4 regions of the Enterobacter sp. WI-ESBL-E8 genome follow, and region 4 is predicted to be linked to each of the others. Evidence: predicted binding sites of a transcription regulator. Region 4 holds the regulator's gene; each other region holds the start of a gene.
The links. Region 4 encodes PurR, which represses purine synthesis genes. Its sites were predicted from a motif close to CANGCAAACGTTTGCNTG; they were not measured.

Region 1: the regulator PurR is predicted to act here: its motif matches at 3,806-3,823, upstream of ACWHWP_RS05105 (nucleoside-specific channel-forming protein Tsx).
Region 2: the regulator PurR is predicted to act here: its motif matches at 2,380-2,397, upstream of tusA (sulfurtransferase TusA).
Region 3: the regulator PurR is predicted to act here: its motif matches at 3,096-3,113, upstream of purH (bifunctional phosphoribosylaminoimidazolecarboxamide formyltransferase/IMP cyclohydrolase).

What each region holds. Positions count from the first base shown of each region.
Region 1 covers NZ_JBRWXJ010000001.1:1,074,727-1,082,630, reverse strand. Annotated here, with positions in the region: gene thiL (thiamine-phosphate kinase) at 1-365, opposite strand, end outside; gene nusB (transcription antitermination factor NusB) at 443-862, opposite strand; gene ribH (6,7-dimethyl-8-ribityllumazine synthase) at 884-1,354, opposite strand; gene ribD (bifunctional diaminohydroxyphosphoribosylaminopyrimidine deaminase/5-amino-6-(5-phosphoribosylamino)uracil reductase RibD) at 1,442-2,545, opposite strand; gene nrdR (transcriptional regulator NrdR) at 2,550-2,999, opposite strand; gene ACWHWP_RS05110 (DUF3251 domain-containing protein) at 3,152-3,691, shown strand; gene ACWHWP_RS05105 (nucleoside-specific channel-forming protein Tsx) at 3,962-4,846, shown strand; gene ACWHWP_RS05100 (helix-turn-helix transcriptional regulator) at 4,957-5,637, opposite strand; gene ACWHWP_RS05095 (VOC family protein) at 5,652-6,017, opposite strand; gene secF (protein translocase subunit SecF) at 6,160-7,131, opposite strand; gene secD (protein translocase subunit SecD) at 7,142-7,904, opposite strand, start outside.
Region 2 covers NZ_JBRWXJ010000001.1:4,663,230-4,671,133, reverse strand. Annotated here, with positions in the region: gene ACWHWP_RS22305 (MFS transporter) at 1-989, shown strand, start outside; gene ACWHWP_RS22300 (DcrB family lipoprotein) at 994-1,551, opposite strand; gene ACWHWP_RS22295 (7-cyano-7-deazaguanine/7-aminomethyl-7-deazaguanine transporter) at 1,624-2,289, opposite strand; gene tusA (sulfurtransferase TusA) at 2,457-2,699, shown strand; gene yhgN (NAAT family transporter YhgN) at 2,802-3,395, opposite strand; gene asd (aspartate-semialdehyde dehydrogenase) at 3,573-4,676, shown strand; gene glgB (1,4-alpha-glucan branching enzyme) at 4,908-7,094, shown strand; gene glgX (glycogen debranching protein GlgX) at 7,091-7,904, shown strand, end outside.
Region 3 covers NZ_JBRWXJ010000001.1:299,345-307,248, reverse strand. Annotated here, with positions in the region: rRNA gene ACWHWP_RS01485 (23S ribosomal RNA) at 1-910, opposite strand, end outside; rRNA gene ACWHWP_RS01480 (16S ribosomal RNA) at 1,119-2,658, opposite strand; gene purH (bifunctional phosphoribosylaminoimidazolecarboxamide formyltransferase/IMP cyclohydrolase) at 3,221-4,810, shown strand; gene purD (phosphoribosylamine--glycine ligase) at 4,826-6,118, shown strand; gene ACWHWP_RS01465 (DUF1481 domain-containing protein) at 6,212-6,904, opposite strand; gene hupA (nucleoid-associated protein HU-alpha) at 6,916-7,188, opposite strand; gene ACWHWP_RS01455 (YjaG family protein) at 7,375-7,904, opposite strand, start outside.
Region 4 covers NZ_JBRWXJ010000001.1:2,034,446-2,042,349, forward strand. Annotated here, with positions in the region: gene punC (purine nucleoside transporter PunC) at 191-1,390, opposite strand; gene punR (DNA-binding transcriptional activator PunR) at 1,506-2,417, shown strand; gene purR (HTH-type transcriptional repressor PurR) at 2,435-3,460, opposite strand; gene cydH (cytochrome bd-I oxidase subunit CydH) at 3,758-3,847, shown strand; gene ACWHWP_RS09745 (MFS transporter) at 4,011-5,177, shown strand; gene sodB (superoxide dismutase [Fe]) at 5,216-5,797, opposite strand; gene ACWHWP_RS09755 (C40 family peptidase) at 5,920-6,693, opposite strand; gene grxD (monothiol glutaredoxin 4) at 7,032-7,379, shown strand; gene rnt (ribonuclease T) at 7,446-7,904, opposite strand, start outside.

The sequences.
Region 1 (7,904 bases), 960 kb from region 4:
TCGCCGCCAATCAGCTGCATATCGTAGTAGTTGAGCTGCTCAAACAGCGCATCGCTGAAGGCTTCAAGCCAGGCTTCATCTACCTCAGGCAGCGTCAGAGCCAGCGTCAGCCACGCGGGATCGGCACCCATTGCCGCCAGATCGCTAACGTTAACCGCCAGCGCTTTATACGCCAGATCGGCAGGATCGATATCCGGTAAAAAATGACGTCCGCACACTAAGGTGTCGGTGCTGATTGCCAGCGTCTGTTTTTCGGGAATATTGAGAAGTGCACAGTCATCGCCAATGCCGGTTTCAACATCAAGACGAGAGGTTCTGACACGGTCGAAATAACGGGCAATCAGGGAGAATTCGCCGCATGCCATACGTTATGCCTCAGCAAATAAAAGAAAAAACCGGAGCCGCACTGCCCGTCAGGCAACGCAGGACTCCGGTTTGCGGATCACTTTTTGTGGGGACGGATCGCAGGTGCTGCTTTATCAAGTACGCCGTTTACAAACTTATGGCTGTCTTCAGCGCCGAAGGTTTTCGCCAGTTCGATCGCTTCGTTGATGGCCACTTTATACGGCACATCATCACGTTTGGACAGCTCAAACAGCGCGATACGCAACACTGCTTTTTCTACCTGACCCAGCTCTTCGAGCAGACGGGACAGGTATGGCTTCATCAGGCCATCGAGATACGCGCTATTAGTCGCCACTCCCGACAGCAGTTCACGGAAGTACAGAACGTCAACATCTTTCACGTCCTGTTCTGACAGGAACTGGTACTCAACATCAGCGATGTCGTTCTGGGACAACTGCCAGGAGTAAAGTGCCTGGACGGCACATTCACGGGCGCGGCGACGAGCAGCAGGTTTCACGGAATTCCCCTTACAAAAAAATCAGGCCTTGATGGCTTTCAATACATTAATCATTTCAAGCGCGGTCAGTGCAGCTTCTGCACCTTTGTTACCGGCTTTGGTGCCAGCACGTTCGATGGCTTGTTCAATACTTTCGGTGGTCAGCACGCCGAACGCGACAGGAATTTCAGCGTCCTGCGCAACGTGTGCCAGACCGTTGCTTGCACCGCCCGCAACGTATTCGAAGTGCGCAGTGCCGCCACGAATAACGGTACCCAGTGCAATCACCGCGTCATATTTACCGGTTTTCGCCAGCGCGCCCGCCGCCAGTGGCAGTTCGTAAGCGCCTGGAACCCAAACAACGGTAATGTTGTCATCTTTAACCTGGCCGATACGTTTCAGGGCGTCAATGGCACCTTCCAGCAGGCTGTCGTTGATGAAGTTGTTGAAACGCGCAATGGTGATGGCGACGCGAGCGTCCGGGGTAGCTACAGCAGCTTCAATAATGTTCATACTCTTCCTTTACGGGTTCATTTGGCCCCGCAGGGGGGCGGATTTTATCATAATACTTTGCGCACTGCTTCCCTATTTCGGGAGCAATTACGCTGTCGTTAAGTGGAGGCAGACATCCGGACCCACCGGACGAATCTCGCTAAATTTGAGTTGTGGTGCATCGGCCAGTTTTTCAAGGCCGGGCAGCACAAACAGGCCGCGCGCGTCGTGACCTAACAGTTTAGGCGCAACGTAAACAATCAGTTCATCCACCAGCCCGGCCTGTAAGAGCGCACCGGCCAGCATCGGGCCCGCTTCGACCCAAATGCTGTTCACCTGTTGCTTGCCGAGCAGCATCATCAGGACCACGAGATCCAGATGGCCGTTATGCTCTGGCACCATGATGCTGCGCACGCCTTCCGGCCATTCGCGCGTATCTTCCCTGGTGCGGGCAATCCAGGTTTCACCCGGCTGCTGGACAATACGGTGCTCCGGCGTCACGCGGTTCTGGCTATCAATAATAATACGCAGCGGCTGACGCAGGTTCTCCTGCGGATAGAGCGCCTGGGTATCGGCATTCAGCTCATCCCAGCGCACGGTCATGGCCGGATCGTCAGCGAGCACGGTTTCACTGCTGGTGAGGATAGCATGGCTTTGCGCACGCAGACGTTGCACATCGCGCCTTGCCTGCGGCGAGGTTACCCACTGGCTCTCGCCGCTTGCCATCGCCGTACGTCCATCCAGCGAGGCGCCCAGCTTGAGCTGGATATACGGGAACCCCGTGCGCATACGCTTCAGGAAGCCTTTATTGATTGCTTCCGCGTCCTGCATCATCAGACCATGGCTGACCTCAATGCCTTCCTGCTGCAGGCGATACAGACCGCGTCCGGCCACCTGCGGATTCGGGTCCTGCATCGAGGCGACCACGCGTGAAACACCGGCGGCAATCAGCGCTTCGCAGCACGGCGGCGTACGCCCGTGATGGCTGCAGGGCTCCAGCGTAACGTAGGCCGTGGCACCGCGCGCCTTCTCGCCAGCCATGCGCAGCGCATGAACCTCAGCATGCGGCTCGCCTGCACGATAGTGAAACCCCTCCCCCACAATCTCGCCGTCTTTGACGATCACGCACCCGACGTTTGGGTTGGGATGGGTAGTAAAACGACCGCGCTGCGCCAGCTTCATGGCGCGCGCCATGTACATCTCATCGTGCATGAGCTTAATCCTGTAAGCGGGCGATCTCTTCGCCGAACTCTTTGATATCTTCGAAACTGCGGTAGACAGAGGCGAAGCGGATATAGGCGACCTTATCAAGTTTTTTCAGCTGTTCCATCACCAGGTTGCCGATCATCTTGCTGGGCACTTCACGCTCGCCCAAACCGCGCAGGTAAGATTTTATGTGGTTTAACGCCATTTCGACGTCATCCGCGCTGACGGGCCGTTTTTCGAGGGCCTTTAGCATCCCGCTGCGCAGTTTCTCTTCGTTGAACGGCTCGCGCACGTCGTTACTTTTTACCACGCGCGGCATTACCAGCTCTGCAACCTCAAAGGTCGTGAAACGCTCGTTGCACACCAGACACTGCCGACGACGGCGTACGGATGACCCCTCGCCCACAAGACGAGAGTCGATGACTTTGGTATCCACAGCGGAGCAGAATGGGCAATGCATACGGTATCCCTGTTATCCGGTTAACTGATTTTCATTTTACCCTGATCTGGCCTGACAACAAAGGAAGAGCTTTTTGAGATAAAGGATCTATGTCTGACACAATGATGCTGGCTATCATTAGAGCGATCCGTTATTTCAAGGAAATAAACGCAATGACAAGACGTTACCTGAAAATTTTGCTGGTGGGGAGCCTCTTCACCCTTAGCGCCTGTGCACAGCAAACCGAAGTCCGTCAGATGAAACAGAGCGTGAATACGCTCAATACGGCGTTGGACAAACTGAACAAAGAAACGGTGAAGATCACCCAGCAAAACGCGCTGAACGCCAAATCCAGCAGCGGAGTTTATCTGCTGCCGGGCGCGAATACGCCTGCGCGCCTGAACAGCCAGGTCGGCACGCTGAAAATGTCGCTGGTGAACGTGGCGGCGAATGCTGATGGTACGCGCGCAACATTACGCATCCAGGGCGAATCCAGCGATCCGCTTCCAGCCTTCAGCGGTACCGTGGAGTGGGGACAAATCCAGGGCACCACGGAGAATTACCAGGAGGTGAACGTGAAGAATCAGCTGTTCACCGCCCCGGCCAGCGTTTTAGCGCCCAGCGATGTGGAAATACCGCTTCAGCTAAGCGGCCTTACGCCGGAACAGTTAGGCTTTATCCGCATTCACGACATTCAACCCGCCGCGCAGTAATTCCATCCTCTTAAGCGGAGTGAAATGTCACTCCGCTAACATTTACATTTCGTATGGATTGGCAACATAAATGATTGCCGCTACAATCCCGGCCGTTTAAAGTACGCAAACGTGAACGCAATCGATTACGCGTGTGAGAGATATGTGAAACAACACATATTTTTGTGAGCAGGGATTCCTATAATAGGCACCGCAGAAACACGAAATATTTAGAAACGCAATTCGCGCATTTTTCACTCCCGGAAGGGAATTTCAATCAGTGGCATGATTATGAAAAAAACATTACTCACAGCTGGCGCCGTGCTGGCACTGTCCTCCTCTTTCACTGTTAACGCAGCGGAAAACGACAAACCACAATACCTCTCCGACTGGTGGCACCAGAGCGTTAACGTGGTTGGCAGCTACCACACCCGCTTCGGACCTCAGATCCGTAACGATACCTACCTGGAATATGAAGCGTTCGCCAAGAAAGACTGGTTTGATTTCTATGGCTATATGGATGCACCGGTCTTCTTCGGTGGTAACACCGACGCGAAAGGTATCTGGAACCACGGTTCCCCACTGTTCATGGAAATTGAACCACGCTTCTCTATTGATAAGCTGACCGGTACCAGCCTGGCGTTTGGTCCGTTCAAAGAGTGGTACTTCGCGAACAACTACATCTACGACATGGGCCGCAACAAATCCGGTCGCCAGAGCACCTGGTACATGGGTCTGGGTACTGACATCGATACCGGTCTGCCAATGAGCCTGTCTCTGAACGTGTACGCTAAGTACCAGTGGCAGAACTACGGTGCCGCGAACGAAAACGAGTGGGATGGCTACCGTTTCAAAGTGAAATACTTTGTGCCAATTACCCAGCTGTGGGGCGGCAACCTGAGCTACATCGGCTTCACCAACTTTGACTGGGGTTCAGATCTGGGCGACAACGACTTCCGCGACCTGAACGGTAAGAAAGCGCGCACCAACGACTCCATCGCCTCCAGCCACATCCTGGCGCTGAACTACGATCACTGGCACTACTCTGTTGTTGCGCGTTACTGGCACAACGGTGGCCAGTGGAACGATGACGCGAGCCTGAACTTCGGCAACGGCGATTTCAGCGTCCGTTCTACCGGCTGGGGTGGTTACCTGGTTGTGGGTTATAACTTCTAACCTGACGGTTAGTGCCGGGTGGCGGCTACGCCTTACCCGGCCTACAAAACCTGTAGGCCCGTGCAAGCGCAGCGCCGCCGGGCAAAAAAGCCAGCTCAAGAGCTGGCTTTTTACTGCCTCACCTTGCGCAAAAAATCCGCCAATGACCTGTCCGCACTCTCGCTAAACCGCCTCTCCGTCGTCACAATATTGAGGCATCTGTCGAGCCGGAAACAGCGATAGTCATCGCGCCGTTCGCACCACGCCGCCAGCAGCCAGCGCTCACCCCAGAAGAACAGCCCCAGCGGCTGAACCTCACGCTTAGAGAGCTGTCCGGCTTCATCGCGGTAATGCAGCGCCAGCACGCGCTGGGCGGAAATCGCCTGATGAATCATGTCAAAATGGCTGCGGGAGTGGCTTTGTATGCAAAAGTCCGGGGCGTAGATACGCGCCTGCTCCGCCTTTCGCCGACTCTCCTCCGGCAGGATAGCCAGCACCTTTTCCTGAGCCGACTCCAGCTCGCGCGACAGCGACTCACCTCCCCAGGTTTTGAGCAGGCGAATCGCGACGATCAGCGCCTCTGACTCCCTGTTTGTCAGCATCAGCGGCGGCAGGTCAAAACCCGACATCAGCCGGTATCCGCTTCCCGCCTCACCTTCCACCGGCACGCCGGAAAGTGACAGGTCGCGGATATCGCGGTAGACCGTGCGCTCGGACACGCCAAGCCGGTCCGCCAGGTGCGCTGCCGTTGTCAGACGCCTGCCCCGCAGGATCTGCACAATCTGGAACAAACGGTCAGCGCGTCGGGTCATATCTAAATTAGCTCTCAGGCAGGTTGATGGAGGCCGACGCGATTACCTTCGCTGTCGGTGAACAAAGCAATGGTGCCAATGCCTCGCGGCAATTCCAGCGGACCAAAGACGCATGCACCGCCCGCAGAGGCAATGCGATCGAGCGTGGCCGCCAGATTGTCAGTATGCAGATAAATAATAGCGCCCTGCTGCGACGGCGTAACGCCGTCAAATTTCGCCAGCGCGCCGCCGGTTGCCGGGTCTTCGTGCGGGAAAATCGCCAGCTCTGCAACATCCATTTGCTCGCGCTTCAGCGTAACCTGCATTACCGGTTCATAAAATTTGATGGCGCGATCCATATCGGCGACCGGAATTTCAAACCAGTTAATCACACTTTTCATACTTCCTCCTGCCTGTTGTTTGGGTTCGAAAAGAGTCTACGACAGGGCTCCTGACAGCATACTGTCAGGAGTGTTTGTCAGGAGCAGATAAAAAAAATCCCGGCCAACAGACCGGGATTTCGATAACACCTAAGACAATGTCTTACGGCAGAATGGACGGCTGATCCGCCCCTTCTTTCTCGACTTTCTGCTGGAGCAGGTGCTCGCGCTTCATGCCGAGTTTCAGTGCCAGAGCGGACGCGACGTAGATAGACGACGCCGTACCGATGGTGACACCAATCAGCATGGTCAGCGAGAAGCCTTCCAGCACCGGGCCACCGAAGAGATACAGCATCAGGATAACCATCAAGGTCGTTCCGGATGTGATCAAGGTACGGTGCAGCGTCTGGGTCAATGACACGTTAAAGATTTCGTACGGCGTACCGCGACGGATCTTACGGAAGTTTTCACGAATACGGTCAGATACCACGATACTGTCGTTCAGTGAGTAACCGATAACGGACATCAGGGATGCCACAATCGTCAGGTCAATCTCAATGTGGAACAGCGACAGTACGCCCATGGTGATCACCACGTCGTGCGCAAGAGCGATAACTACACCTGCCGCCAGGCGCCACTCGAAGCGGAAGCCAACGTAGATCAGGATGGAGATCAGCGCCACCATCAGCGCCATCGCACCGGTTTGCGCCAGATCCGCGCCCACGCTCGGGCCGACGAACTCAATACGCTTCACCGCCGCATTCTGGCTGGTCGATTCGTTGATGACCTTGAGAACCTTGCTACCCAGCTCCTGGCTGCCGTTGGCATCGTGTACCGGAGGCATACGCACCATGATGTCGCGGCTGCTGCCGAAGTTCTGCAGCAGCGGCTCTTCAAAGCCCGCTTTCTGCAGCGATTCGCGCATCTGGTCCATATCGATCGGTTTTTCCAGGGAAATTTCAATTACCGTACCGCCGGTAAAATCGAGACCCCAGTTAAAGCCTTTCACGCCCATAATGACGATGGACAGAATCAGCAGAAAACCTGAAATGCCGAAGGCCCAGTAGTCCCAGCGCATAAAGTCCCAGACTTTACGGCCGTGGTTTAATTGTTCAACAGTATATTCCTGTGCCACAACGCACTCCTCAGATAGACAGCTTTTTGACGCGCTTGCCGCCGTACAGCAGGTTCACGATGGCACGGGTGCCGACAATAGCGGTAAACATCGACGTTGCAACACCGATACCGGTGGTAATCGCAAAGCCTTTGATAGCGCCAGTACCCACTGCATACAGGATAAGAACCTTAATCAGTGTTGTTACGTTCGCATCGAAGATGGAGCTGAACGCCCCTTTATAGCCTTCTTCAATCGCCTGTTGCACAGAGCGACCGTTGCTCAACTCTTCTTTGATACGTTCGTTTATCAGTACGTTGGCGTCGACCGCCACCGCAAGGGTCAGAACGATACCCGCAATACCTGGCATGGTCAGCGTCGCACCCGGCAGCAGGGACATGATGCCGATGATCAGCACCAGGTTAGCCAGCAGCGCGGACGTCGCGATCAGACCAAACTTCTTATAGAAGAAGATCATGAAGAGGATGGAGACCACCAGACCGGCCAGACACGCTTCCAGACCCTGCTGGATGTTTTGCATACCCAGAGTAGGACCAATGGTACGTTCTTCAACAATCTGAATTGGCGCAATCAGCGCACCGGCACGCAGCAGCAGAGAGAGCTGACGCGCTTCGTTCGGGTTGTTAATACCGGTAATACGGAAGCTGTTACCCAGACGAGACTGGATGTTGGCGATGTTAATCACCTCTTCCTCTTTCACCAACACCGCACGACCGTTTGCGTCTTTCTTACCGCTGTCTTTGTACTCCACGAACAGGGTCGCCATCGGTTTG
Region 2 (7,904 bases), 2.6 Mb from region 4:
CGGACGCGTTCGGTCCAAAAAGCATCGTGGTAGTCGGGCTGTGCGGCTGTTTCCTCAGCGGCCTGAGCTACCTGCTGGCTGCCACAACCAGCCACTGGCCGCTGGTCAGCCTGGTGCTGCTCTGCCTGGGGCGCGTTATCCTGGGTATTGGTCAAAGCCTAGCGGGAACCGGGTCAACGCTGTGGGGCGTGGGGGTAGTCGGCGCGCCGCACATTGGCCGGGTGATCTCCTGGAACGGTATTGTTACCTACGGCGCGATGGCGCTCGGTGCGCCGCTCGGCGTGGTCTGCTATGCGTTTGGCGGCCTGTACGGGCTGGCTATCACCATTATGGCGGTCGCGCTTCTGGCGATCCTCTTTGCGCTGCCGCGCCCGAAGGTGAAGGCCAGCAAGGGCAAGCCGCTGCCGTTTCGGGCGGTGCTGGGGCGCGTCTGGCCGTACGGTATGGCGCTGGCGCTGGCGACCACCGGCTTCGGTGTCATTGCGACCTTCATTACCCTGTTCTACGACGCCAAAGGCTGGGACGGCGCAGCCTTTGCGCTAACCCTGTTCAGCTGCGCCTTTGTGGGCGCGCGTTTACTTTTCCCTAACGGTATCAACCGCCTGGGCGGGCTGAATGTGGCGATGATCTGTTTTGCGGTCGAGATTGTCGGGCTGCTGTTGACCGGCATCGCCGTGGTGCCGTGGGTCGCGAAAGTGGGCGTCTTCCTCGCGGGGGCGGGTTTTTCACTGGTCTTCCCGGCGCTGGGCGTGGTGGCGGTCAAAGCCGTGCCGCAGCAGAACCAGGGGGCGGCGCTGGCGACCTATACGGTCTTTATGGATATGTCTTTAGGGATTACCGGCCCGCTGGCGGGGCTGGTGATGAGCTGGGCAGGGGTTCCGGTTATCTATCTTGCCGCGGCGGGCCTGGTGGTTATCGCCCTGATGCTGACGTGGCGGCTAAAAAAATGGCCCCCGGTGCAGGCAACGGAGGCCACGTCATCATCGTGAAGACTTACTGGATCACGATGGTATTAATGATGTTTTCAGCAGCCGTCTGCGCTTTCTGCTGATCTTCCGCTGGCAGGGTGATCTGCAGGGTCAGCAGTTTGTTATCAACCTTGCCCAGCACCACGGAAGAGTAGGCGGTCTGGCCTTTAGCGGAGATGATGCTGTCCAGCTGCTGCAGCGTGTGGCCTTTCAGTTCGATGGACTTATTGGTAACCACCTGCAGCTGTGGATCGCGGCCGCGCTGCTGATCTTCCAGACGTTTGGACAGTACGGCCAGGTCTTCGCTGGTGTCGTCGCCCACAATCACAATGACCGCTTTCTGCCCGGTTGCGTCGGAGTAAACGTGCATATTGTTTGCCTGGGTGCCCAGCTTGCCGCTCTGGTCAGTCATATCGGCTGGCAGAGAGAAACTGAGTTTGCCATCCATCAGATTCACCGGCTGACCGGTCGCATTGCTCTCTGCGGATGCGCCCTGAGCAGGCGTTTTCGTGTCGCTGTTATCACAGGCTGCAAGACCCACAACCAGCAGGCCAATCCCGACATATTTAACCAGATTGCGCATTGACTTCTTCCTTTCGATAAACGGCCATAACGGCTCATTCGATCATCTTATCACAACTGATAAAGCGAACCCTTAACCAGCCTGCAATGCCGTGATTTCAGATTTATCTGCCAGCCTTTTCAGCAGCATATTCAGCAGCACGCCGTACATAGGCAGGAAGAAGACAATGCTGATGAGCACCTTGAAGCAGTAGTCAACCAGCGCGATTTCCATCCAGTGTTCGGCCATAAACGCGTCCGGGCTGCGCCAGAAGGCGATGAAGAAGAAGGCCAGCGTATCGCTCACGTTACCGAACAGCGTCGAGGCAGTGGGCGCCATCCACCAGCGATGGTTCTGACGCAGGCGGTTAAACACGTGCACGTCGAGGATCTGCCCCAGCGCGTAGGCCATAAAGCTCGCCGCGGCGATACGGGCAACAAACAGGTTGAAGTGGGTTAACGCCTCGAAGCCCTGCCAGCTTCCCATATAAAACAGGGAGGACACCACGTACGAGATGAACAGCGCCGGAAGCATGACGGCAAAAATAATGCGGCGGGCCAGCGGTGCGCCAAAAATACGTACGGTTAAATCCGTGGCGAGGAAAATAAACGGAAAACTGAACGCGCCCCAGGTGGTGTGAAAACCAAAAATGGAGATGGGGAGCTGCACCAGATAGTTACTGGAGGTAATCACCAGCAGGTGAAAAAGGGAAAGCCAGAACAACGCTTTTACGCGCTGCGATTCAGAAAACTGCGTCATATTGTGACCTTTTTATACGTTGGGGTGAGGGAACCCAATAAAAACCGCAGCATGATACTGCTTTGGCAGGACATTGCAATGGTTAGTTTTTACGCAATCGTTAACCTGGTTTGCATTGACTGCAACGGGGCGTAAACTACAGCCGTTTTTACCTGACCGAGAAGATCATGACCGACCTGTTTTCCAGCCCAGACCACACCCTTGATGCCCAGGGCCTTCGCTGCCCGGAACCGGTAATGATGGTACGTAAAACCGTGCGCAACATGCAGACCGGTGAAACGCTGCTGATCGTCGCTGACGACCCGGCCACCACGCGCGATATCCCCGGTTTTTGTACCTTTATGGAGCATGAGCTGGTGGCCCAGCAAACCGACGCGCTGCCGTACCGGTATTTGATTCGTAAGGGTTAGATGGGCTGTCCTCTGCGGCCTGATGCCCTCACCCCGGCCCTCTCCCACAGGGAGAGGGAGCAAACACTAAAAATGGCCACGTAGTGGCCATTTTGCTTTTACCTAGCCCTTCATCCATGCCCGGATCCCGTCCAGGAACATCTGCGTCGCCATCATCACCAGAATCAGCCCCATCAGACGCTCCAGCGCGTTTACCCCTTTCTCCCCGAGCAGGCGCAGGAACAGCGACGACTGCAGCAGGATAATAAATGTCCCGCCCCAGGCAATCAGCAGGGCAATCACCAGATGGCTCATCTGATTCGGATACTGATGCGACAGTAGCATCAGCGTGGCCAGAATGGTCGGCCCGGCAACGAGGGGAATCGCCAGCGGCACAATAAACGGCTCTTCACCCGCGGGCAGGCCGCTGCTGCTGCCTTCCGCGCTCGGGAAAATCATCTTAATCGCAATCAGGAACAGAATAATCCCGCCGGAAATCGACACGGTTTCGGCACGCAGGTTCAGGAACGCGAGGATTTTTTCCCCCGCAAACAGGAAGATAAACATCACCAGCAGGGCGATAAGCAGCTCGCGGATCATGATCGCCCGGCGGCGCTTCGGCTCGGTGTGCTTCAGCACCGACATGAAGATTGGCAGGTTGCCCAGCGGATCCATTATCAGGATCAATAAAACCGCGGCGGAAATGATTTCACTCATGTAAATTATCCCTGAAACTCTCTATGGTTATTATGATGATTAGCTGTATTTCTGATTGCCGGGCAATCATCGATTAATTTCGCTTGCGACTTTGGCAGCATTTTGTAATGTGAAGCATATCCCAGTTCAATACTGGCTTGCACAAACAGCACACACCCTCAGCAGGAAAAAAATGCTATGAAAAACGTTGGTTTTATCGGCTGGCGCGGTATGGTCGGCTCTGTACTCATGCAACGCATGGTTGAAGAGCGCGATTTCGACGCTATCCGCCCGGTCTTCTTCTCCACTTCCCAGCTCGGCCAGGCTGCTCCGTCCTTTGGTGGTACCACAGGCACGTTGCAGGATGCGTACGATCTGGAAGCGCTGAAGGCACTCGACATTATTGTCACCTGCCAGGGCGGCGATTATACCAACGAAATCTATCCAAAGCTGCGTGAAAGCGGCTGGCAGGGCTACTGGATTGACGCGGCCTCTTCGCTGCGTATGAAAGACGATGCCATCATCATTCTCGACCCGGTTAACCAGGGCGTCATTACCGACGGCCTGAACAACGGCGTGAAAACCTTTGTCGGCGGCAACTGTACCGTCAGCCTGATGCTGATGTCGCTGGGCGGCCTGTTCGCGCAGGACCTGGTGGAGTGGGTCTCCGTGGCGACCTACCAGGCGGCGTCCGGCGGCGGCGCGCGTCATATGCGCGAGCTGCTGACCCAGATGGGCCAGCTGCACCAGAGCGTCGCGACCGAGCTGGCAAACCCGGCGTCCGCGATTCTGGATATCGAGCGTAAAGTCACTCAGCTGACCCGCAGCGGCGAGCTGCCGGTGGATAACTTTGGCGTACCGCTGGCCGGTGGTCTGATCCCGTGGATCGACAAACAGCTGGATAACGGCCAGACCCGCGAAGAGTGGAAGGGCCAGGCCGAGACCAACAAAATTCTCGCGACCGCGAACACCATTCCGGTTGACGGCCTGTGCGTGCGCATCGGCGCGCTGCGCTGCCACAGCCAGGCCTTCACCATTAAACTGAAAAAAGATGTGTCTATTCCGACCGTGGAAGAGCTGCTGGCCGCGCACAACCCGTGGGCGAAAGTGGTGCCAAACGATCGCGATATCACCATGCGCGAACTGACCCCTGCGGCCGTTACCGGCACGCTGACCACGCCGGTTGGCCGTCTGCGTAAGCTGAACATGGGGCCGGAGTATCTCTCCGCGTTCACCGTGGGTGACCAGCTCTTATGGGGCGCGGCAGAACCGCTGCGCCGCATGCTGCGCCAGCTAGCGTAATAATTTGTTAACTACGAGGGGGTGATTTTCACCCCCTTTTTTTGCGTACTACATGGAGTAAAACGCATATGTCTTATTTTTATCAGGAGTCGTGTAGAGCGTTGGCTATGCTTTAAGGAAGAGTCATTTCTTACCTGAGGTTAGGACGGGCTGACAGGATGCCCGTTCAGGTCACATTAAAGTCGTCCCAGGCGCTAAAAAAGGACGACATAAAAAAACAGGATGAATACCATGTCCGATCGTGTGGATAGAGACGTGATTAATGCGCTTATTGCGGGTCATTTTGCCGACCCCTTTTCCGTGCTTGGGATGCATCATACTGAGGCTGGTCTGGAAGTTCGGGCATTGTTACCGGATGCCACCGAAGTGTGGGTCATTGAACCCAAAACCGGCCGCAAGGTGGGTAATCTGGAATGCCTCGATTCACGTGGCTTCTTCTCCGGGGTAATGCCCCGTCGTAAAAACCCCTTTCGTTACCAGCTCGCCGTCATCTGGCACGGCCAGCAAAACCTGATTGACGACCCCTATAGTTTTGGCCCGCTCTTAAAAGAGATGGACGCCTGGCTGCTGTCTGAAGGGACCCACCTGCGACCTTATGAAACGCTGGGTGCCCATGCGGACACGATGGACGGTATCACCGGCACGCGGTTTGCCGTGTGGGCGCCAAATGCCCAGCGCGTCTCCGTTGTCGGACAGTTCAACTACTGGGACGGGCGCCGTCACCCGATGCGCCTGCGCCGCGAAACCGGCATCTGGGAGCTGTTTATCCCCGGGGCGCACAACGGGCAGCTCTATAAGTTCGAGATGATCGACGCCAACGGCAAGCTGCGCATTAAATCCGACCCTTATGCCTTTGAAGCGCAGATGCGCCCGGAGACCGCGTCGCTGATCTGCGGCCTACCGGAGAAAGTCGTCCAGACGGAGGAACGCAAGCAGGCCAACCGCTTTGATGCCCCGATCTCCGTTTATGAGGTCCATCTCGGCTCATGGCGTCGCCACACCGATAACAACTTCTGGCTGAGCTACCGGGAGCTGGCCGACCAGCTTGTTCCATACGCCAAATGGATGGGCTTTACCCACCTTGAGCTGCTGCCGGTCAATGAACACCCGTTCGACGGCAGCTGGGGCTATCAGCCCACCGGGCTGTATGCGCCGACGCGCCGCTTCGGCACGCGCGATGACTTCCGCTACTTCATTGATGCCGCACACGCCGCCGGGCTGAACGTGATCCTCGACTGGGTGCCGGGTCACTTCCCGTCGGATGATTTTGCGCTGGCAGAGTTTGACGGCACCAAGCTGTACGAGCACAGCGACCCGCGCGAAGGCTATCACCAGGACTGGAATACGCTGATCTACAACTACGGTCGCCGTGAAGTGTCGAACTACCTGGTCGGGAACGCGCTGTACTGGATCGAGCGCTTCGGCATTGATGCCCTGCGCGTGGATGCGGTGGCGTCGATGATCTACCGCGACTACAGCCGCAAAGAGGGCGAGTGGATCCCGAACGAGTTTGGTGGCCGTGAAAACCTGGAAGCGATTGAGTTTCTGCGCAGCACCAACCGCATTATCGGTGAGCAGGTCGACGGTGCCGTCACCATGGCGGAAGAGTCCACTGATTTCCCCGGCGTCTCCCGTCCGCCGTCAATGGGGGGACTGGGCTTCTGGTACAAGTGGAACCTCGGCTGGATGCACGACACGCTCGACTACATGAAGCTCGATCCGGTTTATCGCCAGTACCATCACGACAAGCTGACGTTCGGGCTGCTCTACAACTACACCGAAAACTTCATGCTGCCGCTGTCCCACGACGAAGTGGTGCACGGCAAGAAATCCATTCTCGACCGCATGCCGGGCGACGCGTGGCAGAAGTTTGCCAACCTGCGCGCCTACTACGGCTGGATGTTTGCTTTCCCGGGCAAAAAACTGCTGTTTATGGGCAACGAGTTCGCCCAGGGACGCGAGTGGAACCACGATACCAGCCTCGACTGGCATCTGCTGGAGGGCGGCGACAACTGGCACCACGGGGTGCAGCGTCTGGTCCGGGACCTGAACCTGACCTATCGCCATCACAAAGCGCTGCACGAGCTGGACTTCGATCCGTACGGCTTTGAGTGGCTGGTGGTGGATGACCACGAGCGCTCGGTGTTTGTCTTTGTGCGCCGTGACAAAGCGGGTAACGAGATTATCGTCGCCAGCAACTTCACGCCGGTGCCGCGCCAGCACTATCGCTTTGGCATTAACCAGCCGGGTAAATGGCGCGAAATCCTCAATACCGACTCCATGCATTACCACGGCAGCAATGCCGGTAACGGCGGGCTGGTACAGAGCGATGCCGTCGAAAGCCACGGGCGGCCCAACTCCCTGAGCCTGACGCTGCCGCCGCTTAGCACTATCTGGCTGGTGCGGGAGGGCGAATGACGCAGCTCACGGCAGGTAAACCCGAACCGCTCGGGGCGAGCTTTGACGGAAAGGGGGTGAACTTCACCCTCTTTTCCGCTCACGCGGAGCGGGTGGAACTGTGCGTGTTTGACGGGGAAGGTAACGAGCACCGTTACGATTTACCGGCGCGCACGGGGGAGACCTGGCACGGCTACCTGGCCGGAGGACGGCCGGGGATGCACTACGGTTTTCGCGTTCACGGTCCCTGGGACCCCGCGCAGGGCCATTGGTTTAACCCGGCGAAGCTGCTGATTGACCCGTGCGCGCACCGCGTGGACGGCGAGTTTAAAGACGACCCGCTGTTCCACGTGGGCTACGGCGAGCCCGACCACCGCGACAGCGCGCCCGTCGTGCCAAAAGGCGTGGTGGTGAACGATCTCTACGACTGGGAAGACGATGCCCCGCCGCGCACGCCGTGGGGAAATACCGTCATTTATGAAGCTCACGTCAAAGGGCTGACGTACCTGCACCCGTCGATCCCCAAAGAGATGCGCGGCACCTACAAGGCGCTCGGACATCCGACGATGGTCGCCTACCTGAAACACCTCGGCATCACCGCCCTGGAGCTGCTGCCCGTGGCGCATTTCGCCAGCGAGCCTCGTCTGCAGCGACTGGGGCTGAGCAACTACTGGGGCTACAACCCGCTGGCCATGTTCGCGCTCGAACCCCGCTATGCCGTCCATCCGGAGAAGGCGCGGGACGAGTTTCGCGATGCGGTAAAGGCGCTCCACGCGGCGGGTATTGAGGTCATTCTGGACGTGGTGCTGAACCACAGCGCAGAAAGCGATC
Region 3 (7,904 bases), 1.7 Mb from region 4:
GTTTGCATCGGGTTGGTAAGCCGGGATGGCCCCCTAGCCGAAACAGTGCTCTACCCCCGAAGATGAATTCACGAGGCGCTACCTAAATAGCTTTCGGGGAGAACCAGCTATCTCCCGGTTTGATTGGCCTTTCACCCCCAGCCACAAGTCATCCGCTAATTTTTCAACATTAGTCGGTTCGGTCCTCCAGTTAGTGTTACCCAACCTTCAACCTGCCCATGGCTAGATCACCGGGTTTCGGGTCTATACCCTGCAACTTAACGCCCAGTTAAGACTCGGTTTCCCTTCGGCTCCCCTATACGGTTAACCTTGCTACAGAATATAAGTCGCTGACCCATTATACAAAAGGTACGCAGTCACACCACGAAGGTGCTCCCACTGCTTGTACGTACACGGTTTCAGGTTCTTTTTCACTCCCCTCGCCGGGGTTCTTTTCGCCTTTCCCTCACGGTACTGGTTCACTATCGGTCAGTCAGGAGTATTTAGCCTTGGAGGATGGTCCCCCCATATTCAGACAGGATACCACGTGTCCCGCCCTACTCTTCGAGTTCACAACCTGTGTGCTTTCGTGTACGGGACTGTCACCCTGTACCGTGCGACTTTCCAGACGCTTCCACTAACACACAAGCTGATTCAGACTCTGGGCTGCTCCCCGTTCGCTCGCCGCTACTGGGGGAATCTCGGTTGATTTCTTTTCCTCGGGGTACTTAGATGTTTCAGTTCCCCCGGTTCGCCTCGTTAACCTATGTATTCAGTTAACGATAGTGTGACGAATCACACTGGGTTTCCCCATTCGGACATCGCCGGGTCAAAGGTTCATATCACCTCGCCGGCGCTTTTCGCAGATTAGCACGTCCTTCATCGCCTCTGACTGCCAGGGCATCCACCGTGTACGCTTAGTCGCTTAACCTCACAACCCGAAGATGTTTCTTTCGATTCATCATCAAATTGCGAAAATTTGAGAGACTCGAACACACATAACATGTGTGTCGTTTCAATTTTCAGCTTGATCCAGATTTTTAAAGAGCAAAACTTCTTAATGCACTCAAAAGTACATTCAGAAGTTCATCATTCATCAGACAATCTGTGTGAGCACTACAAAGGCAGGTTCTTTAAGGTAAGGAGGTGATCCAACCGCAGGTTCCCCTACGGTTACCTTGTTACGACTTCACCCCAGTCATGAATCACAAAGTGGTAAGCGCCCTCCCGAAGGTTAAGCTACCTACTTCTTTTGCAACCCACTCCCATGGTGTGACGGGCGGTGTGTACAAGGCCCGGGAACGTATTCACCGTAGCATTCTGATCTACGATTACTAGCGATTCCGACTTCATGGAGTCGAGTTGCAGACTCCAATCCGGACTACGACGCACTTTATGAGGTCCGCTTGCTCTCGCGAGGTCGCTTCTCTTTGTATGCGCCATTGTAGCACGTGTGTAGCCCTACTCGTAAGGGCCATGATGACTTGACGTCATCCCCACCTTCCTCCAGTTTATCACTGGCAGTCTCCTTTGAGTTCCCGGCCGGACCGCTGGCAACAAAGGATAAGGGTTGCGCTCGTTGCGGGACTTAACCCAACATTTCACAACACGAGCTGACGACAGCCATGCAGCACCTGTCTCAGAGTTCCCGAAGGCACCAATCCATCTCTGGAAAGTTCTCTGGATGTCAAGAGTAGGTAAGGTTCTTCGCGTTGCATCGAATTAAACCACATGCTCCACCGCTTGTGCGGGCCCCCGTCAATTCATTTGAGTTTTAACCTTGCGGCCGTACTCCCCAGGCGGTCGACTTAACGCGTTAGCTCCGGAAGCCACGCCTCAAGGGCACAACCTCCAAGTCGACATCGTTTACGGCGTGGACTACCAGGGTATCTAATCCTGTTTGCTCCCCACGCTTTCGCACCTGAGCGTCAGTCTTTGTCCAGGGGGCCGCCTTCGCCACCGGTATTCCTCCAGATCTCTACGCATTTCACCGCTACACCTGGAATTCTACCCCCCTCTACAAGACTCTAGCCTGCCAGTTTCGAATGCAGTTCCCAGGTTGAGCCCGGGGATTTCACATCCGACTTGACAGACCGCCTGCGTGCGCTTTACGCCCAGTAATTCCGATTAACGCTTGCACCCTCCGTATTACCGCGGCTGCTGGCACGGAGTTAGCCGGTGCTTCTTCTGCGGGTAACGTCAATCGACAAGGTTATTAACCTTATCGCCTTCCTCCCCGCTGAAAGTACTTTACAACCCGAAGGCCTTCTTCATACACGCGGCATGGCTGCATCAGGCTTGCGCCCATTGTGCAATATTCCCCACTGCTGCCTCCCGTAGGAGTCTGGACCGTGTCTCAGTTCCAGTGTGGCTGGTCATCCTCTCAGACCAGCTAGGGATCGTCGCCTAGGTGAGCCGTTACCCCACCTACTAGCTAATCCCATCTGGGCACATCTGATGGCAAGAGGCCCGAAGGTCCCCCTCTTTGGTCTTGCGACGTTATGCGGTATTAGCTACCGTTTCCAGTAGTTATCCCCCTCCATCAGGCAGTTTCCCAGACATTACTCACCCGTCCGCCGCTCGTCACCCAGGAGCAAGCTCCCTGTGTTACCGCTCGACTTGCATGTGTTAGGCCTGCCGCCAGCGTTCAATCTGAGCCATGATCAAACTCTTCAATTTAAGTTTGATGCTCGTGAATTAAACTTCGTAATGAATTACGTATGTTCACTCAGAGACTTGGTATTCATTTATTGTCCGAAGACATTAAGAATCCATGTCACTTTGAGTGCCCACACAGATTGTCTGATAAATTGTTAAAGAGCAGTTGCAACGCGGCTTTCGCTCACCGTTGCGAGGTGGCGTATATTACGCTTTCCTCTTTCAGAGTCAACCCGTTATTTCAGGATTTTTTCTCTTCAACCGAACCGCTTGTTGTGTGAAGTGATTCACATCCGCCGTGTCGATGGAGGCGCATTATAGGGAGTTCTCAGCAGGCCGCAACCGCTAAATGACAGAAAAATGACTGACTGCTGCATTCCACAGCAAAACCCCGCCTTATACCTTTTTACACACAGACTTATCCACAATGATACGAAAAAGTGAAAATGTGCGAGCGTTGCGCAAACGTTTTCGTTAAAATGCTCGCGCTTCACAAGGATGCCTCGTCAGGTGTGTTAGATGAGTTTTTCGCAGGAAAATTCATCTAACGCTCTCTGTAATCGTGAAATCCAGGGGATTTACCATGCAACAACGTCGTCCAGTCCGCCGCGCTCTGCTCAGTGTTTCTGATAAAGCCGGTATCGTCGAATTCGCTCAGGCACTTTCTGCACGCGGTGTGGAGCTGCTTTCTACAGGCGGTACCGCTCGCCTGTTAGCAGATAAAGGTCTGCCGGTAACCGAAGTGTCCGATTACACCGGTTTCCCGGAAATGATGGATGGACGCGTCAAAACCCTGCATCCAAAAGTCCACGGCGGTATTCTTGGCCGTCGCGGTCAGGACGATGCCATCATGGAACAGCATGACATCGCGCCAATCGACATGGTGGTCGTTAACCTCTACCCGTTCGCCCAGACCGTTGCCCGCGAAGGATGCTCTCTTGAAGATGCCGTAGAGAATATTGATATCGGCGGCCCGACCATGGTGCGCTCCGCGGCCAAGAACCATAAAGATGTGGTCATTGTCGTAAAGAGCAGCGATTACGAAACCATTATTAATGAGATGGATGCCAACGAAGGGTCACTGAGCCTGGAAACGCGTTTCGACCTCGCCATCAAAGCCTTCGAACACACCGCCGCGTACGACAGCATGATCGCCAACTACTTCGGCAGCCTGGTACCTGCTTACCACGGTGAAAGCAAAGATCCTTCTGGCCGCTTCCCGCGCACCCTGAACCTGAACTTCATTAAGAAGCAGGATATGCGCTACGGCGAGAACAGCCACCAGCAGGCTGCCTTCTATATAGAAGAAGAGGTAAAAGAAGCCTCTGTTGCGACTGCCCAGCAGGTTCAGGGCAAAGCGCTCTCCTATAACAACATTGCCGACACCGACGCCGCGCTGGAATGCGTGAAAGAGTTCAGCGAGCCAGCCTGCGTTATCGTTAAGCACGCCAACCCATGCGGCGTCGCGGTAAGCACCTCTATTCTGGATGCCTACGATCGCGCCTACAAAACCGACCCGACCTCCGCATTCGGCGGCATTATCGCCTTCAACCGCGAGCTGGATGCTGAAACCGCACAGGCCATCATCTCCCGTCAGTTCGTTGAAGTGATCATCGCGCCTTCCGCATCCGAAGAAGCGCTGAAAATTACCGCAGCAAAACAGAACGTACGCGTACTGGTTTGCGGCCAGTGGGCAGAACGCGTGCCGGGCCTGGACTTCAAGCGCGTGAACGGCGGTCTGCTGGTTCAGGATCGCGATCTGGGTATGGTGACAGAAGCCGACCTGCGCGTGGTGACCAAGCGTCAGCCGAGCGAGCAGGAACTGCGTGACGCGCTGTTCTGCTGGAAGGTCGCGAAGTTCGTCAAATCCAATGCCATCGTCTACGCGAAAGAGAACATGACCATCGGGATAGGTGCTGGCCAGATGAGCCGCGTCTACTCTGCGAAAATCGCGGGTATTAAAGCAGGCGACGAAGGACTGGAAGTAAAAGGCTCCGCCATGGCTTCTGACGCCTTCTTCCCGTTCCGGGACGGTATCGACGCGGCTGCTGCTGTCGGCATCACCTGCGTGATCCAGCCTGGCGGCTCAATCCGCGACGACGAAGTGATTGCCGCCGCCGACGAGCACGGGATTGCGATGATCTTCACCGACATGCGTCACTTCCGCCATTAATTCCCGGAGCAGAAAATGAAAGTATTAGTGATTGGTAACGGCGGACGCGAACACGCTCTGGCGTGGAAAGCGGCTCAGTCTCCGCTGGTAAAAACGGTCTTCGTGGCACCGGGCAACGCCGGTACCGCACTGGAACCCGCGCTGCAGAACGTGGCCATCGGCGTGACCGACATTCCGGCGCTGTTGAGCTTTGCCCAAAGCGAGAAAATCGACCTGACCATCGTCGGCCCGGAAGCACCGCTGGTGATTGGCGTGGTTGATGCGTTCCGCGCGGCGGGCCTGAAAATCTTCGGCCCAACGGAAGGCGCTGCGCAGCTGGAAGGCTCCAAAGCTTTCACCAAAGATTTCCTCGCACGTCACAATATCCCGACGGCGGAATACCAGAACTTCACAGAGGTGGAACCCGCTCTGGCTTACCTGCGTGAAAAAGGTGCACCGATTGTCATTAAGGCCGACGGCCTGGCTGCCGGTAAAGGCGTGATCGTGGCGATGACCCTCGAAGAAGCCGAAGCCGCAGTTAAGGATATGCTGGCGGGTAACGCTTTTGGCGATGCGGGCCACCGCATCGTGATCGAAGAGTTCCTCGACGGCGAAGAAGCGAGCTTTATCGTGATGGTCGACGGCGAGCACGTTCTGCCGATGGCCACCAGCCAGGACCATAAGCGCGTGGGCAATGGTGATTCCGGCCCGAATACCGGCGGGATGGGTGCCTACTCTCCTGCTCCGGTCGTGACTGACGAAGTACATCAGCGCACGATGGATCGCATTATCTGGCCAACCGTGAAAGGCATGGCGGCGGAAGGCAACACCTACACCGGTTTCCTTTACGCAGGTCTGATGATCGACAAGCAGGGCAACCCGAAGGTTATTGAATTTAACTGCCGCTTTGGCGATCCGGAAACGCAGCCCATCATGCTGCGCATGAAATCCGATCTGGTGGATCTGTGTCTGGCGGCCTGCGAAGGCAAGCTCGACGAGAAAACCTCAGAGTGGGACGAGCGCGCGTCCCTGGGCGTGGTGATTGCTGCGGGTGGCTACCCTGGCAACTACAACACCGGGGATGAGATCCACGGCTTACCGCTGGAAGAGATTGAAGGCGCGAAGGTATTCCACGCCGGAACGAAGCTGGCTGATGATGACCGCGTACTGACCAACGGCGGACGCGTGCTGTGTGCGACCGCGCTGGGCCATACCGTTGCAGAAGCGCAGAAGCGTGCCTATACGCTGATGGCGGATATCCACTGGAACGGTAGCTTTAGCCGTCAGGATATCGGCTATCGCGCGATTGCGCGTGAGCAGGGCGAGTAATTTCACACCCTCACCCTAACCCTCTCCCACAGGGAGAGGGGATCGTTCGTAGGCCGGATAAGCGTTAGCGCCATCCGGCTTAATCCTCAGAACTCAGAAACTCTTCTCTGTCGGCTGCCAGTTACAGAAGTCTTCGTTCGCCACCAGCAGCAGCTGAGAGCCTTCCGGCGCCTCCAGCCACGCCACACTCACTTCCATTGATGAATGACGCTGACGGCGTTGAATGTGCTCGATTGCCCAGGATTCGAGCTCAGGCTTGACCGTCTGCCCTTCACAGGTCGTGACCGTCCCATCGTCATGCCAGCGCCCCTGTCGCAGCACGACGCGTCCCTGACGCAGCGCATCGCTGGTCTGGCGGATTTGTTCGGCACGATAGCGGTAGAGGGCGATTTGATCGCTGGAAAGCTGCTGTTTTTGACCGCTGACTTCACGCTGCATAAAGCTCAGCTCGCCGTGGTCGTCAAAACGCACTTTCACATGTTCGGGGGTCTTGCTGTAGACGTTCAGTTCAATCAGCGTCAGGTCATCGCCCTGCCAGCGATATTCCGCGGTCGACGTATTCCCGTTATGCCACGGGCTGAAGGCTGAAAGCAGATGAACTTCATCACCTGAATCTTTGCGCCAGATCCTGACCGCGCCCTGGTTGTCCGCGTAACCGCTGGCGGTAAACGGCGGCAGAGAGGTATCGTGGCTACAGGCTGACAGCAACAGCATGCCTGCCAGCGCGAGCGTTCCACGCCAGAAAGACAAAAGGGGCGTTGCCGCCCCTTCGCTAAAACTGTTCACTGCCACGCGTCTTACTTAACAGCGTCTTTCAGTGCTTTACCAGAAACAAATGCCGGCACGTTAGCTGCGGCGATTTTGATTTCTTTACCGGTCTGCGGGTTGCGGCCAGTGCGCTCAGCGCGGTGGTTCACTTTGAAGGTACCGAAACCAACCAGTTGTACAGCATCACCTTCTTTCAGAGACTCAGTAATAGCAGCCAGGGTAGATTCCAGAGCAGCTTTAGCCTGCACTTTAGACAGATCAGCCTTGTCCGCAATTACATCAATCAGTTGAGTCTTGTTCATAAGTTATCCTTTCAATGTGTTTATCGCTTGCTAAGCATCGAGTGCGACGAAAATGCCAAAAAAGCACTCTCCTGCATACACGCACCGATAGCCACTTTTTTTCGCCCCCCAAATGTAGACCAGACAAGGGTCGAAAGGGAAGAGTCGAGGAGCGACAAAACGGGCGTTATCTCAAGATTTATTGTCTCATTGGTTAAAAATTATACCAATATTGCTCTCGCCGGCCTCACGTAAGTCCGCGCGCAGCCCTTTTATCAGCTCAATATCGCGTTCTTCACACTCTGCCAGCAGGCGGAAAATTTCCCACTGAATATCCCATTCTTGCTCAACGGCCGGGTTTGCACGGAGCTCTTCGTCGGTCATTTCGCGTCCTTCCTGGGTCATTTCCAGCATCGCCACGGTAGTGATAGATGCCTTACTGACTTCGATAGCATGCTCCAGCGTTTCGCCGCTCAGACGGGAGTGAAGCAGCTCGCTTAACGCTACGCAGGCATCAATCGCCGGGTAGACGCCATAGAGGTCAAAATCATCCGCAGCCGGAATCGCCTCTTCCAGCTTTTCCAGCTGAGAGTCGAAATTCACCTTCGCGTCTTTCACCGTCAGCGTTTCCCAGATCAGGTCCAGAATTCGGCGATAAAGATGCCCATCGCCAAAGCCCGTTTCCTTGCAGAACGCGGCATAGTTGGGATACATGCGCTCGCACAGGCAAGCCATAA
Region 4 (7,904 bases):
ACAGAGGAAGGGAGATAACCCTTGCCGAAAATGCCTTCCATGGTAAAACGGGAGCACTCCGGCTCCCGTTAACGCTTAATATTTATCGTATTTAATCGAACCAAATTTAGTATAGGCCTCAAAATTTGGTGATTCAATAGAAAATTCTTAGCAACCTAATCACTGAAAATTAACATGATTTCTGGCGCAATTACGCATGTGACGTTTCAACCTGAGCGCGGTTATCCTGCTCACGCTGCGCGGAGGCCTGCATGCGATAGCCTATAACCGCCAGCGCAACGGTCACCAGCATCACGCTGGTGGTGGTCAGAAGCGGCGTAGCAATCAGCGCGGAGACCACCAGGCTTGCCAGGAAGCACAAACCCAGCTGCAGGGTGTTCTGCAGCGCGGCGGCGCGTCCTGTCGCCTGCGGGAACGGACGGAGCGCCTGCGCTACGACGATAGGGTAAATCGCCCCGTTCGCGACGGCCATCACGCAGAATGGAATCAAAATTTCAGCCAGACCGGCGCCCGGAATAAAGCCAACGGCCCAGGTCCCGATAACGCTCAGGGCATACAGCACCAGCAGCCATGGCAGCATCTGCTGACCTTCCCACTTTTGCAGCGCTGCGCGACAGCCGTATCCGCCCACCAGGAACGCGATGGTCTGCGGAACGTAGCTCAGCCCGATGGCTGCCGGGCTGTATCCCATATCGTGCAGAATAAACGGCGAGCCGGTGAGCCACGCGAAGAAGCTCGCCGAGCAGGCGGCATAGATCAGGACATTGCCGCGATACGCTTTGGTGCCGAGCAGGGAAGTGAAGGTGATTGGCTTCGCGTCAGCATGCGCCTCTTTTTTATGCGCGGGCTTGAGGGCAAACGCCGGCAGCATTAGTACCAGCGTGATGGCAAACAGCGTGGCAAAAATGGCCTGCCAGTCAAAATGCGCGAGGATCCAGCTGCCCAGCAGCGGAGCAAGGGCTGGCGAGAGTCCCACGAGCGGCATAATGGTGGCGAAAATACGGTTTGTGCGGTTAGCCGGGTAGTAGTCGGTAACCAGCGCCTGCCAGGTGACGGCAGCGGCACAGACGCCCACGGCCTGAATAAAGCGCAGCACCAGCAGCCAGGTGGCGTCGCGTACCCATAGCATCCCCAGACAGCCAACGGCAAAAATGGCCAGACCCAGCAGCAATACCGGTTTACGACCAAAGCGATCCGAGAGCGGTCCCCAGAGCAGCTGTGCGAAAGCAAAACCGGCGAGGAACAAACTCAGGCTGGCGCTGATGGCCGCGGCAGGCGTCTGCAGATCTTCCTGCATAGCGGCGAAAGCCGGCAGGTACATATCGGTGGCCAAAAAGCCCAGCACGCTTAAGCCGCCGAGCCAGACTAAAAAACCTTTCCTGGGTTGCATTATTTTATTCTCCTTAAGGAGGCAGGTGTACGTTGGCGCTGAGTGTAGGGAGTGCAAAGCCGCTTGTGAAACGCTAATATTTGGCGGGTGCATTCAAAAATTTTGCAGGCAGAAAATGTGGTCAGATTATTCTCTTGAAGTGGTCGATGCTGTCGCGCGTAACGGCAGCTTTAGCGGTGCGGCGCAGGAGCTGCACCGCGTCCCTTCGGCTATCAGCTACACCGTGCGTCAGCTCGAAGAGTGGCTGGCGGTGCCGCTGTTTGAGCGGCGCCATCGCGACGTGGAATTAACGCCCGCAGGCGCGTGGTTTTTGAAGGAAGGGCGTTCTGTTATCAAAAAAATGCAGATCACCCGCGAACAGTGTCAGCAGATCGCCAACGGCTGGCGGGGACATCTATCCATCGCGGTGGATAACATCGTTAAGCCGGAACGCACCCGGCAAATGATCGTCGATTTCTATCGGCATTTTTCTGACGTGGAGCTGCGGGTCTCGCAGGAGGTGTTCAACGGCGTCTGGGATGCGCTGGCGGACGGCAGGGCAGAGATGGCGATTGGGGCCACGCAGGCGATCCCGGTCGGGGGACGTTACGCCTTTCGCGATATGGGCATGCTGAGCTGGAAGTGCGTGGTGGCACGCGATCATCCGCTGGCGGCAATGGAAGGGCCGTTGAGCGACGATACGCTACGCAACTGGCCTTCACTGGTGCTGGAGGATACCTCCCGTTCATTACCCAAGCGTATCACCTGGCTTCTGGATAACCAGCGGCGGGTGGTGGCCCCTGACTGGGAATCGTCGGCGACGTGCCTCAGCGCCGGGCTGTGCGTCGCGATGGTGCCCGTGCACTTTGCGCGCCCAAAAATCGATACCGGAGAATGGGTTGAACTGACGCTGGAGAATCCCTTCCCGGATGCGGCCTGCTGCCTCACCTGGCAGCAAAATGACGTCTCACCCGCCATGGACTGGCTTCTGGATTATCTGGGAGACAGCGAAACGCTCAACCGAGAGTGGTTACGGGAGCCAGCGTAGCTGGCCCCGTAGAGCGATTAACGACGGTAGTCGCGGAACGGACCATCCGCAACGGAACGGCGTTCGATAAGGCGCGGGTGAACTTCAATGGACTGCGACTCTTCGCGCTTGTTGACGATCCTGTCCATCAGCATATTGAAGGCCGTTTCGCCCAGCGAATCTTTCGGCTGGTGAATGGTGGTCAACGCTGGCGTAAAGTAGCGCGCGTTACGCACGTTATCATACCCGATCACGGAAATATCCTGCGGTACGCGCAGGCCCAGCTCATCGGCGGCGCAGAGCGCGCCCATCGCCATGATGTCGCCCCCGCAGAACACGGCGGTCGGACGATGCTGCTGGGAGACGATCTGCTGCATAGCGCGGTAGCCCGACTCCGGCTCAAAGTCGCCCTGCACGATCCAGTTTTCCGGCACGTTGATCAGCGCTTCTTCCATTGCTTTCATGAAGCCGGCCAGACGGCCCGCGCCGGTGTTGCGCTCCAGCGGACCCGGGATCACGCCAATCTCGCGGTGACCGCGTTCGATCAGGTAACGACCGGCCATATAGCCGCCTTCAAAGGCGTTATCGATAACGGAATCGGTGAAGTCCGCGCGCGCTTCGCCCCAGTCCATCACCACCATCGGAATATGGCGATACTCTTCGAGCATGGACAGCACGGACTCCGGATACTCGGAACACATCACCAGCAGGCCATCAACGCGCTTTTGCGCCATCATCGACAGGTAGGCGCGCTGTTTTTCAATGCTGTTCCACGCGTTGCCCAGAATCAGGGTATAGCCTTTCTGGAAGCAGTTTTTCTCAACCGCTTCAATGATCTCGGCAAAATAGGCCGCTTCACTGCTGGTGGCCAGCAATCCAATAGATTTGGTGTGATTAACCTTGAGGCTTCGCGCAACCGCACTTGGCGAATAGTGCAGCTCTTTGATCGCGGCCCAGACGGCATTGCGCGTCTCTTCCGCCACGAAGCGGGTTTTGTTAATAACATGTGATACGGTTGTAGTGGAAACGTTTGCGCGTTTTGCTACGTCTTTAATTGTTGCCATTAAATGTCACTCCAGACCATATCCTAAGCTCCTGAAAAACCTGAAGGTAAACGTTTGCCTTCTCTCACCCTTATTTCGCAATGTTAAGTTGCGGCACGCCGGGAAAACGACACGGGACGTCAGGAGGGGGTCAATGGCCGGTACGCTAATAAATTTAGCGTGGAATTTTGTCCTATCTTGATGAAAAGGGGAAGAGGTAAAGTGTTTATCAGTTTAAATCCAGGAAGATTTTTGACGTAAACTGTGCAAAAATGAGCAGGCTCACTTTTCGTGGGGGGATTAAAAGGAGAAAAATTGATGAGTTCCGATCTGAAGTTTTCGCTGTTCACCACCGTTATTGTGCTGGCTCTGATTGTCGCTGCCGGTCTGACGGCTGCGCTGCACTGATTTACGCGGAGGGAGAGCGTTCTCCCTCCCGATCGCCCCAATTGTTACTTCTCATGCAAAAATCTTTTGCCATTTTGTTAACTTCTCATTTTTTGTGATTGATGTCATGCTTTCGGCTTCTTTGTTCTGTGTCACCACATGACACGGCATCCGGAGTTGACGCATGAAAATCAATTTTCCCCTGCTGGCCCTGGCGATTGGCGCTTTTGGGATTGGCACCACTGAATTCTCCCCGATGGGGTTACTGCCTGTTATTGCCCGGGGCGTGGACGTCTCGATCCCTGCTGCAGGCATGTTAATCAGCGCCTACGCAATCGGCGTGATGGTAGGCGCGCCGCTGATGACGCTTCTCCTTTCGCACCGCGCGCGCCGCAATGCGCTGATTTTCCTGATGGCGATTTTCACCCTGGGCAACGTGCTTTCCGCCATTGCGCCGGACTACACCACGCTGATGCTGTCACGCATTCTGACCAGCCTTAACCACGGCGCGTTCTTTGGGCTGGGGTCGGTCGTGGCGGCAAGCGTGGTGCCAAAACACAAGCAGGCGAGCGCCGTGGCAACCATGTTTATGGGCCTGACGATTGCCAACATTGGCGGGGTGCCTGCGGCGACCTGGCTGGGTGAAGCGATCGGCTGGCGTATGTCCTTCCTGGCGACCGCCGGGCTAGGCGTGATTGCCATGGTGGCGCTGTTCTTCTCCTTGCCAAAAGGCAGCGCGGGGGAACGTCCTGACGTGCGCAGAGAGCTTTCGGTGCTGATGCGCCCGCAGGTGCTCTCCGCGCTGCTTACCACCGTCCTGGGGGCAGGGGCGATGTTCACCCTTTACACCTACATTTCGCCGGTGTTGCATGACATCACCCACGCGACGCCTCTCTTTGTTACCGCAATGCTGGTGCTGATTGGCGTGGGCTTCTCGATTGGCAACTATCTGGGTGGGAAATTTGCCGACCGTTCCGTGAGCGGGACGCTGAAGGGCTTCTTAACCCTGCTGATTGTCATCATGATCGCCATTCCGTGGCTGGCGCGTAATGAGTATGGGGCCGCCATTGCGATGGTCGTCTGGGGTGCCGCAACCTTTGCCGTGGTTCCACCGCTGCAGATGCGCGTGATGCGTGTCGCGCATGAAGCGCCGGGTCTCTCATCTTCGGTCAATATTGGTGCCTTCAACCTGGGCAATGCACTCGGTGCGGCGGCCGGTGGGGCCGTGATTTCAGGGGGGCTGGGGTACAGCTTTGTGCCGGTGATGGGGGCAATCATTGCCGCCCTCGGCCTGCTGCTGGTGATGATGTCGGGTCGTAAACAGCCGGAAGCAGCCTGCGCTGCTGAATAAACCAAAAACGCAGAAGGGCGAGCCCTTCTGCGTGTCTCTTACGCGGCGAAGTTCTTCGCCACAAAGTCCCAGTTAACCAGCGCCCAGAAGTGCTCCAGGTAGTTAGGACGCGCGTTACGGTAATCAATGTAGTAAGCGTGTTCCCAAACGTCTACGGTCATCAGCGGCTTAGCGCTGGTGGTCAGCGGGGTGCCCGCGTTAGACGTTGAAACGATAGCCAGTTTGCCATCAGCTTCTTTGACCAGCCACGTCCAGCCAGAGCCGAAGTTCTTGATCGCGGCATCGGTGAACTTCGCTTTGAAATCCGCGAAGCTGCCAAATGCGGCGTTGATGGCGGCAGCCAGTTCACCGGCAGGCTCACCACCGGCATTCGGTGCCAGGCAGTGCCAGTAGAAGGTGTGATTCCACACTTGAGCGGCGTTGTTAAATACGCCACCCTCTGAGCTGCGGACGATCTCTTCCAGCGTTTTGCCTTCGAAATCGGTGCCCTTGATCAGGTTGTTCAGGTTGGTGACGTACGTCTGGTGATGCTTGCCGTAATGATATTCCAGGGTTTCCGCAGAAATGTGCGGTGCCAGGGCGTCTTTTGCATACGGTAGTGCAGGTAATTCGAACGACATTGCTTCTCTCCTTATTGTATTTTGCGTTGCCAATAACCACACAGACAACAGGGACAGGATAGCAAATTGAAAGGGTATGCAAAAGAGGAACTTACCCTGCCACGGGCGTGGCAGGGCAGGGGTTAGCGAATGGTTTTCGGCGTCATCACGCGACGCGCGCCGACGTAGTGACGTACCCAGTAGTCTTCACTGAGAGAGGTGATCTGAATATCCTGGCCGCTACGCGGTGACTGGATGAATTTTCCGTTGCCGACATAAACGCCAACGTGGTCAGCCGTGCCGCGGCCCTGAGTGCGGAAGAACACCAGATCGCCGTTTTCCAGCTCTCCACGGTCAACCGGGGAAGCATCGCGCAGGTGGTACATCTCATTGGCGGTGCGAGGAATGCGGAACTTGACCAGATCTTTATAGGCGTAATAGACGAGGCCGCTGCAGTCAAAACCGGTACGTGGCGAACTGCCACCCCAGTGATAAGGTTTTCCAATCTGCCCCATCAGCTTGTTCATCGCGGTTTTCTGCGCTTTCTGTACGCGCACTTTATGCACTTCCGCTATTTTCGAGACCTTTGTGCACTTCGCCTTGTGGCCTTTGCGCGTGATGCATTTTTCAGTAACGAGGTTGGCGGCGGTTTGCGAAGCTTTGCTTTTGGCGGTGTGGGCAGTGCGGGAAGATTTTGTTTTCGTCTTGCTGGAAGCGGTCTTTTTAGTCTGTGTGGCTGTTTTTTTCTTGTCGTTCTTAGCGGTGATTTTTTTCTTACGTTCTGTGGTTTTCACCAGATGGTTTTTTTGTACGGCAGAATGCCGCGCCTGCTGAGAGGCGTTTGCCACTGGCGTGAAAGTGAGTGATGTAAACAGTAAAGCACAGAGCGTGATCGAGATTTTATTTATCCGCGCCACTGGGCAGTCCCCTGATAAATGCAGGTCATCAATAATACCCGCGTGTGATTTACAAAGCCCGTCGATTCTAATCCATAAAAACCCAGAAAGTTAATAGCATTTTTCAATCTACAATCGTGTTTCGTTAGCAAGTGCAAAAAAATTCATCGTTCTGTCGCACATTTGCCCATTCCCTAAGCAAAACCCTGACTGCCGCAGGGTTAAACACCATTTGCAATGCAACTTTTCGTGACTCGGGGTAGAATGTATAAACGTGACAAAAATGTTATTTTCCGATGCCAGTCTGAACCGCTACAATGTCAGACGAATGCCGTAACAGAAGTTAAAGGAAGCAAGACATGAGCACCACTATTGAAAAAATCCAGCGCCAGATCGCTGAAAACCCGATTCTGCTGTATATGAAAGGTTCTCCGAAGCTGCCAAGCTGCGGCTTCTCCGCGCAAGCGGTTCAGGCGCTGTCAGCCTGTGGTGAGCGTTTTGCTTACGTTGATATCCTGCAGAACCCGGACATCCGCGCTGAGCTGCCTAAATACGCGAACTGGCCGACTTTCCCACAGCTGTGGGTAGACGGCGAACTGGTTGGCGGTTGCGATATCCTGATTGAAATGTATCAGCGCGGCGAACTGCAGCAGCTGATCAAAGAGACGGCGGCTAAGTACAAAACTGAAGAGCCGGACGCAGAGTAATTTTCTGCGGAAATAAAAAAGCGACCCGCTATGTGGTCGCTTTTTTTTTGCCAGGTGGCGCAGCGCTTACCCGACCTGTGATTGGCGATCGGCCTCATCACCCATCGGCAGCGGCCAGCCGCCCAGGCGCTTCCAGCGGTTGACAATCTCACAGAACAGCTCTGCTGTGCGCTCCGTGTCATACAGAGCGGAGTGGGCCTGCGTGCCGTCAAACTCAATCCCGGCCGTGATGCAGGCTTTAGATAACACCGTTTGTCCCAGCGCCAGGCCGCTCAGTGCGGCGGTGTCGAAGGTCACAAAAGGATGGAAGGGGTTTCGCTTGAGCGACGCGCGCTCCGCGGCGGCCATGGTAAAGCTGTGATCGAAGGTGGCGTTATGGGCCACCATGATGGCGCGGCTGCAGTTGCTCTCTTTCATGCCTTTACGCACCATTTTAAAAATGGCGTGCAGCGCATCATATTCACTGACCGCACCGCGCAGCGGGTTGTGCGGGTCGATACCGTTAAACGCCAGTGCTTCCGGCTG